2 regions of the Pseudomonas sp. YNh genome follow, and region 2 is predicted to be linked to the other one. Evidence: riboswitches for the same ligand, from Rfam matches in the RefSeq annotation. Region 2 holds a riboswitch; the other holds the start of a gene.
What was found. Region 2 has a riboswitch for thiamine pyrophosphate ahead of thiC (phosphomethylpyrimidine synthase ThiC). Riboswitches for the same ligand answer to the same signal wherever they lie in the genome.
Positions count from the first base shown of each region.

Region 1: another riboswitch for thiamine pyrophosphate. It lies ahead of WF331_RS16880 (TenA family protein); the one in region 2 lies ahead of thiC (phosphomethylpyrimidine synthase ThiC).

Region 1 is NZ_JBBMRJ010000015.1:71,790-79,023, reverse strand. Features, by position in the region: gene WF331_RS16885 (Ig-like domain-containing protein) at 1-2,123, opposite strand, end outside; TPP riboswitch at 2,374-2,488, shown strand; gene WF331_RS16880 (TenA family protein) at 2,567-3,214, shown strand; gene tenA (thiaminase II) at 3,211-3,876, shown strand; gene codB (cytosine permease) at 4,236-5,501, shown strand; gene WF331_RS16865 (PucR family transcriptional regulator) at 5,498-6,715, shown strand; gene codA (cytosine deaminase) at 6,720-7,234, shown strand, end outside.
Region 2 is NZ_JBBMRJ010000002.1:172,927-180,160, forward strand. Features, by position in the region: gene WF331_RS02820 (RsiV family protein) at 1-36, shown strand, start outside; gene cytX (putative hydroxymethylpyrimidine transporter CytX) at 5-1,288, opposite strand; gene thiC (phosphomethylpyrimidine synthase ThiC) at 1,454-3,334, opposite strand; TPP riboswitch at 3,490-3,596, opposite strand; gene WF331_RS02835 (TolC family outer membrane protein) at 3,757-5,190, shown strand; gene waaA (lipid IV(A) 3-deoxy-D-manno-octulosonic acid transferase) at 5,305-6,576, opposite strand; partial or broken gene WF331_RS02845 (IS5 family transposase) at 6,591-7,234, opposite strand, start outside.

The sequences.
Region 1 (7,234 bases), on a different contig from region 2:
CTCACGTCCTGGCCGGTGTAGGGCTGCACCAGCAGTTGCAGGAACTTGCCGACTGCGGGGTCGCCGTTGTCCCACTGCGGGCCTTTGCTGGTCTGCTTGATCACCGCCTTGTATTTCCCCGACAGCACGTCGGCCAGCGCAATGGTACCTTCCGGGCCCTTGCCGGTGCGGTGCTCCTCCAGGTTGACGAAGTACAGCTTGTCGCCCGCCTTGATGCCGTTCTTGGCGAAGTTGATGATGATGTCATAGCGCTCGGCGATACCTTGCAGCGGAAGGATGCCGTTGTTGTCTTGCAGGTTGCCGTCGCCGTTGAGGTCCATGGTGCCGTCGAATGGCACGGCGTGTTCCATGATGTTGCCGTCGTTGGCGATCATGTGGAACGGGACCCGCGCATACGACAGGTTGGAACCGGACGGGCCTTTGAACTCACCGCTGGTACCGGCAATTTCCCGCACCACGGCAAACTTGAAGTAGCGCGATACCGAGCCGTTGAGGATACGGAAGCGGTAGCTGCGCGCACGCACCTTGAGCCTGGGCTGGTACTGCCAGTTGACCAGGATCTGGTCACCGAGGAAGCCGTCGGTGTTGAACGGGTTGAACCACAGCTGGCCGTTGGCATCCCACGCCTTGTCGGCGATCACCAGGTTGACGTCGTAGTCGCGGTTACCCCATGGCATGCCCGAGCCGCTGGGGAAACGCAGGTTTACGCCATCCTGCAGGGCCTCGTTACCGCGGTCCAGGGCGCTGTAGTAGTTCATCATCACGGCGTTGCCCTTGTAGACGTTCTGCGCCGTGAAATCCATCATGTGGTCGTGGAACCAGTGGGTGCTCATGGTTTCACGCCAGTCACCGCGAATCTTGATACTGCCGTTCTGGCAGGTTTTAAGGCCCGGCGTGCCGTCGTTGACGAACAGGGTTTCACCCGGTGAGCAGGGGAAGGCGGCACGCGGGTCCTGGGCACGGGTGTTGATGGTGTCGTACCCGGCCAGTTGCACTGGCCAACGGTAGTCGTAGTACTGGCCCGGGAAGAAGTAGGCATTGGCAAAGCCATCGCTCTCGGCCGGGGAGTGGCCATTGTGCTCGTGGGTGGAGATGGTGTGCAGGCCAAAGCCGCCGTTGGCCGAGGGGTCGATCGGCAGGGCGTTGTAATGGCGCATCAGGATCGGCTGGCCGTAGCGCACCATCAACAGTTTAGGCGGGAAGGTGCCGTCGAAAGTCCACAGTGACTTGTGGTTCTGCAAGGGCATGTTCGGGTGGAAGCGCGTATCGATGCCTTTAGTGGTGCCCAGCGTGGTCGGGATGTCGGAGGTCTGGTAGTACAGGCCGCCGGGTGCGAACTCGCCATACGCATAGTTGTGCAGTTGCTTGCGGTCACGCAGGCCGAGGTTGATCCGCGCACCGGCCTGGGCAGTCTTGAACGCCGCCTGCGGGTAGAACTCATTCCAGCGCTGGTGCGACCAGCCTTTTCCTGGTGGCCGGCCTTCAGCAGGCGAACCGACCGGCTGGCGGTTGAGGAACATCTCGATCTGCGCCTTCCATGGGTTGCGGTCCAGCACGTTGGAGTACTGGGTCGGGAAGGGGTACAGGCCGGGTTGCTTGAGGAACGCTTCAAGTGCGGTGCCACTTGGCCCGCTGCGCGCCACTACGTTGGGGTCTTGCGCGGGGGCCGCGCCGAGGGTGGGGACCGGGAAGGTCAGCTCTGGCGCCGGCGTGGTCGGGTCGAGCTTCTCTGGTCCGAACTCTTCGAACAGCAGCAATTGCTGGGTGAAGGGCTGCGCGCCGAACAACGGGCTGGGTTTGCCGTTGGTGGGGTACCTGTCCGAGGTTTGCAAGGCGGGCGGCAGCACGTTGTCGATCCGCACTGTATTGCGGTCGCCGTACGCACCATTGATCAGCTCCAGTGAGCCTTGGTTGGCTTCTGGCAAAGTGTTCAGGTTGAGCAAGGCCGGGGTCGGGTCAGCCGGCTGGTCGGTATAGGCCGATGAGTCGGTCGGCGGCGGCTGGCTGTTGTCGTCCAGGGGGGACGCCATGGCCGTGATCAGTCCGAGGCTGAGCATCAGCGCAGTGACCGAAGACAGCTGGAATGCGTGCCTGGTAGGGTGAATCACGGCAGGTGTTTTCATTGCCTTGTGCCTCGCTCGCGGCTGTATGGCTTATAGCCATCAATGGCGTTTTGCCCGGTAAAAGGCCTTGAGCAACGGCTGTGCCAACAAAAGTTTCAGTAATGCTTTGTTAAACAAATCCTTGTGGCGCCTGATGTGCGCTAAATAACGGGGCGTCAAGAATGGGTATAACTCCCCACAAGCGGGGGCCCAATGCCCACTAATTGGGTGGATTGGGGCGTGACAGCCCCGACCTGCTCGGGTATACCTGTTCGCCACCAAGGGGAGCCCGGCAAAGGGCTGAGAAACCGCTGCAAGCAGCAGCGCGGTGACCCTTCGAACCTGATCCGGATCATGCCGGCGAAGGGATGGGGCTTGTAACCTGCCTTTTTGCCGGCCTCACTGCGAGGCCCGTCCATGTCAATTGCCAAGGTCTCGCTGTCACCTTCATCAAGGACAGCAACATGACCGAACGTTTCAGCCAGTCCCTGCGCAGCCAAAGCGAGCCGACCTGGTCGGCGGCCGTTGGCCACCGTTTCGTGACCCAATTGTGCGAAGGCAGCCTGCCGGACCCGATCATGGTCGACTACCTGGTGCAGGACCATCGCTTTCTCGACAGTTTCCTGACCTTGCTGGGTGCGGCCATCGCCACCGCCGATACGTTCGAGGCGCGTCTGCGCTTCGGCCGCTTTGCCGGGATGATTTCCAGCGATGAGAACACCTACTTCCTGCGTGCCTTCGAGGCCCTGGACGTGAGCCCCGCACAACGCAGCGCACCCGCTGATACCGTGCCAACCGCAGGGTTCAAGGCGATCATGCGTGAAGCGGCAGCGACCCGCTCCTATGCAGCGGCGCTGGCAGTGCTCAACGTTGCCGAAGGCCTTTACCTCGACTGGGCGCTCAAGGCACCCAAGCCGATGCCAGACAATTTTGTCCATGCCGAGTGGATCACCCTGCACGACAACCCGGCATTCCAGGCCTTTGTTGCCTTCCTGCAGTCTGAGCTGGACCGTGTCGGCCCGCAGGAAGCGGCACTGGCAAGCGATTTCTACCAGCGCACCGTTGCGCTGGAGCTGGCCTTCTTCGATGCCGTCTACCCGGAGGGCAAATGAGCATGGATATCTTCGAGCGCCTCAAGGCCGCAGCCACCCAACAGTGGCACAGCTATGTAGACCATGACTTTGTGCGGCAGATGGGCGAGGGCACGCTGAGCGAGGAAGCGTTCCGGACCTACCTGGTACAGGATTACCTGTTCCTCATCCAGTTCGCCCGCGCCTGGGCACTGGCGGCCTACAAGAGCCGGCGCCCGGCCGACATCCGCGCGGCGCAGGCCGGGTTGGCGGCGATTCTGGATGAAACCGACCTGCACTTGCGCCTGTGCGCGCGCTGGGGGCTGACCCAGGCGGATATCGAGGCCGCGCCAGAGCACCAGGCCACGGTGGCATACACACGTTACGTGCTGGACTGTGGCGCCGCTGGCGACCTGTTGGAACTGCATGTGGCGCTGGCGCCTTGTGTGATCGGCTATGCGGAGATCGGCCGGACCTTGTCCGAGCGCATTGGCGACTTGAGCAACCACCCGTACCGCGAGTGGATTGGCGAGTATGCCGGTGAAGGCTACCAAGGGGTGGCGGCCGCAGCGCGCAAGCACCTGGATGAGCTGGCAGCGCGGAGCATGACCGAGCAGCGGTTTGCCGAGTTGGTGGGGATCTTTGGCCAGGCTTCCAGCCTGGAGGCGGACTTCTGGCAGATGGGTTTGGACGGGGTGGCGTAGCCCCCGGGGCCGCTTTGCGCCCCATCGCCGGCAAGCCGGGCTCCCACAGAGACCGCGCGATGCTTGAAGGGTTGCACCGTACCTGTGGGAGCCCGGCTTGCCGGCGATGGGCTGCGCAGCAGCCCCAAAGTGCTTGGTCGACTGGGTGAATCCTACCCAGCCCAAGCCTGCTTTGGTGCATGAATGCCTCAAAATAAGTCGTTCAGCACACCTTCATAAAGCCAAAATGCGACTTTAATGTTCACAGTGCACATCACCTTCTGGGCTGCCTGCCCGATTTGATTCCGGGTTTCGGCCCTCGAAAAAGCGGCCCGCATATTGCTCTTCCAGCTCCCAACTACCACCCGGAGCCCCGTGCAATGAGCTCACCCAGCGAATTTCCCCTCAGCGAAGCCCCGCAGTCTGCCCGCAAGGGCCTGCTGCCGATTGCCATGGTCTTGTTCAGCTTTACCTTTTTCACCGGCACGATGTTCGCCGGTGGCAAGCTGGGCATGGCTTTCAATTTTGTCGACATGTTGTGGGTGGCCACCGTCGGCAACAGCCTGCTGGCGATGTATGCCGCAGCGTTGGCATTCATCGCTTCGCGCAGCGGGCTGAATACCGTACTGATGGGGCGTTTCTGTTTCGGTGAGGCAGGTAGCCGGCTCTCGGACTTTCTGCTGGGTTTCGCTGAGCTGGGTTGGTACGCCTGGGGTACGGCCACGGTGGCCATCGTGCTGGTCAAGCTGTTGGGGTTGGCGGAAGGCTTCGGTTTACCGTTGATGGTGCTTTTCGGGCTGGGTTTCAGCATTACTGCCATCATCGGCTTCAAGGGGCTGGATGTGCTGTCGCGCGTGTCGGTGCCATTGATGTTCGTGCTGCTGTTGGTGTCGATGTACATCGCTACCCGCGATGCCGGTGGCTTTGCCGGGCTGGCTGCAGTAGTGCCGCACGAGACCATGACCTTTTCCGCAGCAGTGACCATGGTGTTCGGCACCTTCGCCAGTGGTGCCACCCAAGCCACCAACTGGACACGGCTGTCGCGTAGCGGCCGGGTGGCGGTGATCGCCAGCGTGGTGGCATTCTTGCTTGGCAACGGCCTGATGGTGGTGGCCGGTGCGTGGTGCGCGATGGTTTACCAGCAGGCCGATATTGTCGAAGTGATGATGCTGCAGGGCCTGTCGTTCGCGGCGGTAGTGATGCTGTGCCTGAACCTGTGGACCATTCAGGGGCCGACCATCTACAACGTGTCGGCGGCCGCCTGCCATTTGTTGCGCAGTGAGCGCCGGCGCACGGCAACGCTGGTGGCGGCCGGGGTCGGCATTGTGCTGGCGATTGGTGGTATGTACGAAATGCTGATCCCGTTCCTGGTGCTGCTGGGGTCGATCATTCCCCCGGTGGGCGGGGTGATAATGGCTGATTTCTGGTACCGACACCGCGGCCAATACCCGGCACTGGGCACCGCAAGCCTGCCACGCTACAACCTCACCGGGCTGTTTGCCTATGCCGTGGGCGCAGTACTGGCGTACGCCTCGCCCTGGGTCGCTCCGCTGGTGGGTATAGGCGCCTCGGCCCTGTGCTACATCGTCATGCTCGAACTGGGCGCACGCCGCCGGGCGCCGGGCCAGGCAGGTGTGGAGCCGTGAGCCTGGCGCTGGACGAGATCCTGCATTTGCCTGGCCTGCACGAGATGCGTGTGCTGGCCGGCGCACGTAACCTTCAGCGGCGGGTGCGCTGGCCGTATGTGGCGGAAAACGAAGGCATCGCTGAATGGGTAATGGGCGGTGAACTGGTGTTCGTTACCGGCATCAACCACCCGCGCGGTGAGGCCAACCTGTTGAGCCTGCTGGAAGACGGCGACGCCGTGGGCATCGCCGGCATGGTGATCCTCACCGGCGGCAGCTTTATCCAGAGCGTCCCGGCGTCTGTCATCGCACGAGCCGAGCAACTTGGCCTGCCGCTGATCGAGCAGCCCTACGCGCTGAAGATGGTGGTGGTTACCCACCTGATCGGCACGGCGTTGGTGCAGATGAGCCAGGTACGCCGCTCGCGTCACGATATCCTTGGCCAGCTGCTCACGGGCGACTACCCAAGCCTGGCGATTGCCCGGCAGCGCGCAACGCACCTACAGCTGGCACTGGACGAGCCGCGTCGCTTGCTGGCTTTGCGCCTGGCGGGCGTGGACGGTTTGTTCGAGCGCCACGGGCTGGCCCACGGCGAGCGTACCTGGCAAGCTAGCCGGCAGGCCCTGGAAGACCAGCTCGAAGCCTGGTGCCGCCAACGGCCAGGCAGCGTTACCGCGCAGCTGCCGGGTGATCTGTTCGTGTTGCTGCTGGCCGATACACACGACCTGCCCGAGACGTTGGCTGCGCTTTACCGGCAGCTGCAGGCCACGACGGGTGAACTGAGTTTGCACATGGGTTTGTCGAGCGTCGCCGACGATTGCGCGCACTATCGACAGGCCCTCAACGAGGCGCGTCAGGCCCTGGACGTCGCCCAGCACCTGCGCCCAGCCAACGGCTATTGCAACTTCAGCGAACTGGGCGTGCTGCGCCTGCTGCAAGGCATCGTCGACCGCTCGCTGATCGACGATTTCGTCAGCCGTACGCTTGGCCCGCTGATCGCCCCTGGCCGCAAGCAGGCCAATGCTCTGGTGCACACCCTCGACGCCTTGCTCATGGAAAACGGCAACGGCCTCAAGGCTGCACAGCGGCTAGGGCTGCACCGCAACACCATCAATCAGCGCATCCAGCGCATCGAACACCTGAGCGGGCAGTCCATTGATGACCCGCTTTTTCGCATGAATGCTTCGGTCGCCATGCTGGTATGGCGCATGAGCGAAGCCCACGGCAAGGAGTAACAGCATGAACATCATCAACGCACGGCTGCGCGGCAAGCCTGGCCTGTTCCGCATCGAACTGAACGGCGAGCGCATTGCCGCCATCGTGCCGCAGGCCGAGGTGGTGGCGCCCGTTGCCGCCCATGACCTGGACGCAGGGCAAAACCTGGTGGTGGCGCCCTTCGTCGAACCGCATATCCACCTCGACGCCACACTGACTGCCGGCGAGCCCCGGTGGAACATGAGCGGTACCCTGTTCGAAGGCATCGAATGCTGGGCCGAGCGCAAGGAAATCACCACCCATGAAGACATCAAGACCCGTGCGAAAAAGACCATCGGCATGCTGGTGGACCACGGAATCCAGCATGTGCGCACCCACGTCGATGTGACCGACCCGAAACTCACCGCGCTCAAGGCCATGGTCGAAGTACGTGACGAAGTACGCGAACTGGTCGATTTGCAGATTGTCGCCTTCCCGCAGGAGGGGATCGAGTCTTACGCCAACGGCCGGGCGCTGATGACCGAAGCGGTGGCCATCGG
Region 2 (7,234 bases):
GTACTCAAGCCTGAACTGTTTCCCGGCCGCGGCTAAGGCTCAGTAACCCATGCAGCACACCTGCCAGCAGCAATGCTGGCAGGGTAGCCCCCAGTTCCGGTGCCTGCGCGGCAATCAGGTGGTAGACCGCCACCCCCGCAAACCAGGCCACCAGCGCCTGCCAGTGCAAGCCGCCGACCTGTGCCGGCAAGCGGCGACGACGAACCACGTAGTGGTCCATCAAGACCACGCCGAACAGCGGCGCGAACACCGAACCGATCAGCAGCAGGAAGTTCTCGTACTGGGCCAGTGGCGCCAGCAGGGCGATCAGGGTGCACAGCACGCCGATGGCCAGCGCCAGGTGCTCGACCTTCACAGGCACCAGCACGCCGGTGGAAACCGCTGCCGAGTGGATGTCGGCGAAGGCCTTTTCCGACTCGTCCAGCAGAATGAGCAGCAACGGAATGCCCATGCCGGCGCCGGCCAGGGCCAGCAGCAGGGCATTGACCTCGCCACTGGCAGCGAAGGCCAGGGTGTAGGCCACGCCCAGGCTCATCAGCCAGGTGTTGCCGATGAAATAGCCGACGACCGTGCCGCCGAACACGTGCTTGCCGTTGCGGGCGAAGCGCGAGTAGTCGGCGATCAGCGGCAGCCAGGACAGCGGCATGGCGATGACGATGTCGAAGCCCACGGCCAGCGACATCGAACCGTCACCGGCGCGGCCCCACAGTTCAGCCAGGTCGGCCTTGGCGAACAGGTTCCAGGTCAGCCACAGGCAAGCCCCCAGCAGCACCCAGATACCCCAGGCGCGCAGCACCTTGCGCACGAAGGCCAGCGGCCCGCTGACGGCCAGCAAGGTGGCCAGGGCACCGAAACACAGGGTCCAGAGCATCGGGCTGTTCCAGACACTGTCTTCGCCGAATGCGCGCGCGCCCAGCAGGCTGGCGGCGTCGCGCATGACAATGATCTCGAATGCGCCCCAACCTACCAGTTGCAGCAGGTTGAGCACAGCCGGCAAGCGCGCACCATGGCTGCCCAGGCTGAGCTTCAGGGTGCCCATGGCCGAAAGACCGGTGTCGCTGCCGATGACACCGGCGGCGCCCAGCAACAGCACACCCACGCCGGTGCCCAGGGCGATGGCCAGCACCGCGCCGGCAAGGCCAAGGCCTGGGGCGAGCATGGCGCCGACTTGCAGCACCATCAGGCCGATGCCAAGGGAGAACCACAACGAGAACAGGTCGCGGGCGCCGAAGATGCGCTGGTGGGTGGGGACCGGGTGGTCGGGGGAGAACTGGCTGGGTGATGTCATGGTTGGCGCTCGCCGGCAATGTTGTTGGTGTTCTTGGCGAGGACTTCGTCCTCGAATCGCGACGCAAGGCCGCTCCCACAAGGGCCGCGCAGGCCTTGAACCTTGGGCGGTCCCTGTGGGAGCGGCCTTGTGTCGCGAAGGGGCCGCACAGCGGCCCCAGCGTTCTTACACTTTCTGGTACAGCTGGCTGCCTTCCTGGCGGAAACGCTCGGCCTGCTCGCGCATGCCTTGCTCGACCGTCACATCCACGGCCTCGATCTTGGCAGCGTACTCACGCACTTCCTGGGTGATTTTCATCGAGCAGAACTTCGGCCCGCACATCGAGCAGAAGTGCGCAACCTTGGCCGACTCCTTCGGCAGGGTCTCGTCGTGGAAGGCACGGGCGGTGTCCGGGTCCAGGCCGAGGTTGAACTGGTCTTCCCAGCGGAACTCGAAGCGTGCCTTGGACAGGGCGTTGTCGCGAATCTGCGCGCCCGGGTGGCCCTTTGCAAGGTCGGCGGCGTGGGCGGCGATCTTGTAGGTGATGATGCCGGTCTTGACGTCGTCCTTGTTCGGCAGGCCCAGGTGTTCCTTGGGCGTGACGTAGCAGAGCATGGCGCAACCGAACCAGCCGATCATCGCCGCACCAATGCCCGAGGTGATGTGGTCGTAGCCCGGTGCAATGTCGGTGGTCAGCGGGCCGAGGGTGTAGAACGGCGCCTCGTCGCAGCACTCCAGCTGCTTGTCCATGTTCTCCTTGATCAACTGCATCGGCACATGGCCCGGGCCTTCGATCATGCACTGCACGTCGTGCTTCCAGGCAATCTTGGTCAGCTCGCCGAGGGTTTCCAGCTCACCGAACTGCGCAGCGTCGTTGGCGTCGGCGATCGAGCCGGGGCGCAGGCCGTCACCCAGCGAGAAGCTGACGTCGTAGGCCTTCATGATTTCGCAGATCTCGTCGAAGTGCGTGTACAGGAAGTTTTCCTTGTGGTGCGCCAGGCACCACTTGGCCATGATCGAGCCACCGCGGCTGACGATGCCGGTGACGCGCTTGGCGGTCAGCGGCACATAGCGCAGCAGCACACCGGCGTGGATGGTGAAGTAGTCCACGCCCTGCTCGGCCTGCTCGATCAGGGTGTCGCGGAAAAGCTCCCAGGTCAGGTCTTCGGCCACGCCGTTGACCTTTTCCAGGGCCTGGTAGATCGGCACGGTGCCAATCGGCACCGGCGAGTTGCGGATGATCCACTCGCGGGTTTCATGAATGTGCTTGCCCGTGGACAGGTCCATGACCGTGTCCGAGCCCCAGCGGATGCCCCAGGTCAGCTTGGCCACTTCTTCCTCGATCGAGGAACCCAGGGCGCTGTTGCCGATGTTGCCGTTGATCTTCACCAGGAAGTTGCGGCCGATGATCATCGGCTCGACTTCAGGGTGGTTGATGTTGGCCGGAATGATCGCGCGGCCACGGGCGATTTCCTGGCGGACGAATTCGGGGGTGATTTCTTTCGGGATGTTGGCACCGAAGCTGTGGCCGGCGTGCTGCTCGTTCAGCAGGCCAGCAGCGCGGGCTTCTTGCAGCTTCATGTTCTCGCGGATGGCGACGTATTCCATCTCGGCGGTGATGATGCCCTGACGGGCATAGTGCATCTGCGAGACGTTGGCGCCAGCCTTGGCACGGCGCGGGTTGCGCACGTGGGCGAAACGCAGCTTGGCCAGTTCGGCGTCGTTCAGGCGCTGCTGGCCGAAGTCGGAGCTGAGCCCGCCCAGGCGCTCGGTGTCACCGCGCGCCTCGATCCACGCCGAACGCACGTCGGCCAGGCCCTTGCGCACATCAATGATCACATCGGGGTCGGTGTACGGGCCGGACGTGTCGTAGACCAGTACCGGCGCGTTGGTCTCGCCGCCGAAATCGGTCGGGGTATCGTCCAGGCTGATTTCACGCATGGGCACGCGGATGTCCGGGCGCGAGCCTTCGACATAGATCTTGCGCGAGCGCGGGAACGGTTGCACAGACTGCTGATCGACTTGTGCCGATTCGCTGAGGTTGATCGCTTTTTCTTGTTTGGTCATCACAGGCTCTCCAGACGGCTTCCTAGCAGTGGAATGTCGGGGAGAACCTGAACAGCGCGGACGCACCCATGGATGAGTGCAGTGCCGGATATGGGGGTGCCTGAAGCTGCATGCAGCTGCGACATTCCCGGACCTGGCACAAGAGGCTCCCCGGGAAGGCGAGCAATCTTGTTCCCTACGCAGGCGCTAACCTGATCAGGTTCAACGGGATCCGCACCTCTGCGATCTCAGCCTTTGCTTCAAGGCACCCCGACAAGAACATGCGCAGTCTAGACTGGAGTGGTCGGCAAAGCCAAGCGGGTAAATGCGCGGTTGATGAAAGGCATACCGGGCGATTGTTGCCAGGGGCGCATGGCACTACACTGGCCCGTCACTCGATACTCAACAGTTCAGTAATTAAATTTCGTACAAGGATTGCCTCTATGCTGCGCAAACTCTCACTGGCGATTGCCGTGTCTTGTGCGTCCAACGGAGTGGCCTGGGCAGTGGACGTGCCCTCGACAGTCAAGACCGACCTGGTCAGCGTTTATCAGGAAGCGGTAGACAACAACGCCGACCTGGCTGCGGCACGCGCCGATTATGGCGCCCGCCGCGAAGTGGTACCGCAGGCCCGCGCCGGGTTGCTGCCAAACCTCTCGGCCGATGCCGAGATGCTGAACACCCGCACCAAGCTGGACGAGCCTTCCATCACCTCCAACCGCAGCGGCAACTCATGGAGCGCGACCTTGGCCCAGCCAATCTTCCGCGCTGATCGCTGGTTCCAGCTGCAGGCGGCCGAAGCAGTCAACGAACAGGCCGCGCTGGAGCTGTCGGCCACTGAACAGAACCTGATCCTGCAAACCGCGCAAAACTACTTCGCCGTGCTGCGCGCGCAGGACAACCTGGCCGCCACCAAGGCCGAGGAATCCGCGTTCAAGCGCCAGCTGGACCAGTCCAACGAACGCTTCGATGTGGGCCTGTCGGACAAGACCGACGTGCTGCAATCCCAGGCCAGCTATGACACGGCCCGCGCCAACCGGATCATCGCCGAGCGCCAGGTACAGGATGCCTTTGAAGCGCTGGTCACCCTGACCAACCGTGAATACACCTCAATTCAAGGCGTGGTGCATACCCTGCCGGTGCAGGTACCTACGCCAAACGACGCCAAGGCCTGGGTCGAAACCGCCGGCCGCCAGAACCTCAACCTGCTGGCCACCAACTATGCGGTTTCCGCCGCCGAAGAGACCCTGCGCCAGCGCAAGGCCGGCCATGCGCCGACCCTGGATGCAGTGGCCAAGTACCAGAAGGGTGACAACGACAACCTGGGCTTTACCAACCCTTCGCAGTTGGGCGTGCGCTACAGCGGCGACGTGGAACAGACCAGTGTTGGCCTGCAGTTGAACATCCCGATCTACAGCGGCGGCCTGACCAGCTCGCAGGTACGCGAGGCCTACCAGCGCCTGAGCCAGAGCGAGCAGCAACGTGAAAGCCTGCGCCGCCAAGTGGTGGAAAACACCCGCAACCTGCACCGCGCGGTGAACACCGATGTGGAACAGGTGCAAGCACGCAAGCAGTCGATCATCTCCAACCAGAGCGCGCTGGAAGCCACCGAAATCGGCTACCAGGTGGGTACCCGCAACATCGTCGACGTGCTCGATGCCCAGCGCCAGCTGTACACCTCGGTGCGCGACTACAACAACAGCCGCTATGACTACATCCTCGACAACCTGAGCCTGAAGCAGGCGGCCGGCACCCTCAGCCCGCAAGACCTGCAGGACCTCAAGCGTTACCTGAAACCGGACTACAACCCGGACAAGGACTTCCTGCCGCCAGACCTGGCTGCAGCAGCGGCCAAGAACTTTGAGCGCCGCCCTTGAGTTAGGTGATGATTTCTTCGCGGGCTCGCCCGCTCCCACAGGGTTTGCACAGCCCTCGAACCCTGCATCAGGCCTGTGGGAGCGGGCGAGCCCGCGAGGAAGCCAGTGCAAAAGTCAGCGGATAAGCGCATCCAGGCCATCGAGCAAGCGCTGCAACGCGCCCTGATTGGCCCGCATCACCGCCCTGCCCGCCTCGCCCATGCGCTGGGCGTCCTGCGGCAGTTCCACCAGACGGCGCACCGCACCGGCCAGCCCGTCAGCATCATCAACCTGCTGCAACCCACCCGCCTCGCGCAGCATCGCGCTGATTTCGAGGAAGTTGAACACATGCGGCCCCATGAGCACCGGCAACGCCAGCGCCGCAGGCTCCAACGGATTGTGCCCACCGGTCGGCACCAGGCTGCCACCGACGAAGGCAATGTCGGCCAGGGCATACAGGAACAGCAGTTCGCCCATGGTGTCGCCCAGCAACACGCGGGTTTGCGCATCGACCGGCGCTGCCGAAGAACGGCGCACAGTGGTGAATTGCTCGCTGCACAGCGCATGCACCGCATTGAAGCGCTCGGGATGGCGCGGCACCAGGATAAGCAAGGCATCGCCATGCACCTGCAACAACTGCCGATGCGCCTGCAAAATCAGCGCATCCTCGCCGTCATGGGTACTGGCGGCAATCCACACCGGGCGCTGTTCGGCCCCCCACTGCTCACGCAATGCCCTGGCACGCGGCAGCAGTTGCTCATCGATCTTCAGGTCGAACTTGATCGAACCGGTGACCTGCACGCACTCAGGGCGCGCGCCCAGGGCACGGAAACGTTGCGCCTCGGTTTCGGTCTGCACGGCGACCAGGTTCATTTCCGCCAGCATCGGCCTTGTCAGCTTGGCAAAGCGCCCGTAGCCGCGTGCCGAGCGCTCGGACAATCGCGCGTTGGCCAGCGCCACCGGAATCCCGCGTTTGGCGCACTGGTGGATGTGGTTGGGCCACAGCTCGGTTTCCATGATGATGCCCAGCTTCGGCTGCACATGGTCGAGAAATCGCCCGGCCGCCCACGGCAGGTCATAGGGCAGGTAGCAATGCTGTACGCGCGGTTCGTCGGCGAACATGGCGCGAATACGCTCGGAACCTGTCGGCGTCATGCAGGTAAGCGTGATTGGCAGCTCGGGGTAGGCCTTGAGCAGGGCACGCACCATCGGCGCTGCCGCAATGCTCTCGCCCACCGACACTGCGTGCACCCAGATGCCACCCTGGCGCACGGCCGGCAGCTTGAAGGCAAAGCGCTCGCCGATACGTTGGCCATAGGCCGGCGCCTTGCGCGCACGCAGGTACAGGCGCAGCGCAACCAACGGCAGGCCCAGGTGAAACAGCAGGGTATAGAGTGTTCTGTTCATGGGTGCGGAGTGTACTAGGCTCTGTACGAAAAGAGATGTCGCAAACACCGCATGGAGCAAGCCAGTGAGACCATGGTGGCATAACTTTTCGCGAGCTTGTCGAAGCGGGTCACGATCCGGCGGTTCTCTTTCAGCCAGCCAAACATGCGCTCGATGATGTTGCGCTGCCGGTATTTGGGCCGGTCAAACAGTCTTGGTAAGCCAGGCTTGGGCTTGCGTTTCATCGAGCGCAAGGGGATGACGGGCTGCATTCGATATTGGTCGCAGTAGCGGCGCAGCGCTTCGGCGTTGTAGCCCTTGTCGGCGAGCAGCCATTTGCAGCGCTTGCGCGGGCGGCCACGTTGGCTCGATGGAATGCTGACCTCGTCCAACAGTGGTTGTGCGTAGCTGATGTCACTGGCTTGACCGCCAGAGAGAAGGAAGCGCAACGGTATCCCGTTGGCGTCGCAGAGCATGTGGATTTTGGTTGTCAGGCCACCGCGACTGCCGCCTAGAGCATGATCGGCAGGCCCCCTTTTTTCCCGGCGCCAGATGAGGCTCGGGTTGCGCGTACTGCGGTAGAGTCGATCATCCAGGTTTGCAGATCGATCAAGCCCTGCTCATTCAGTCGCAGGTGCAGACGTTTGAGCATCTGCTCGAAAGTCCCTTGGTTTCGCCA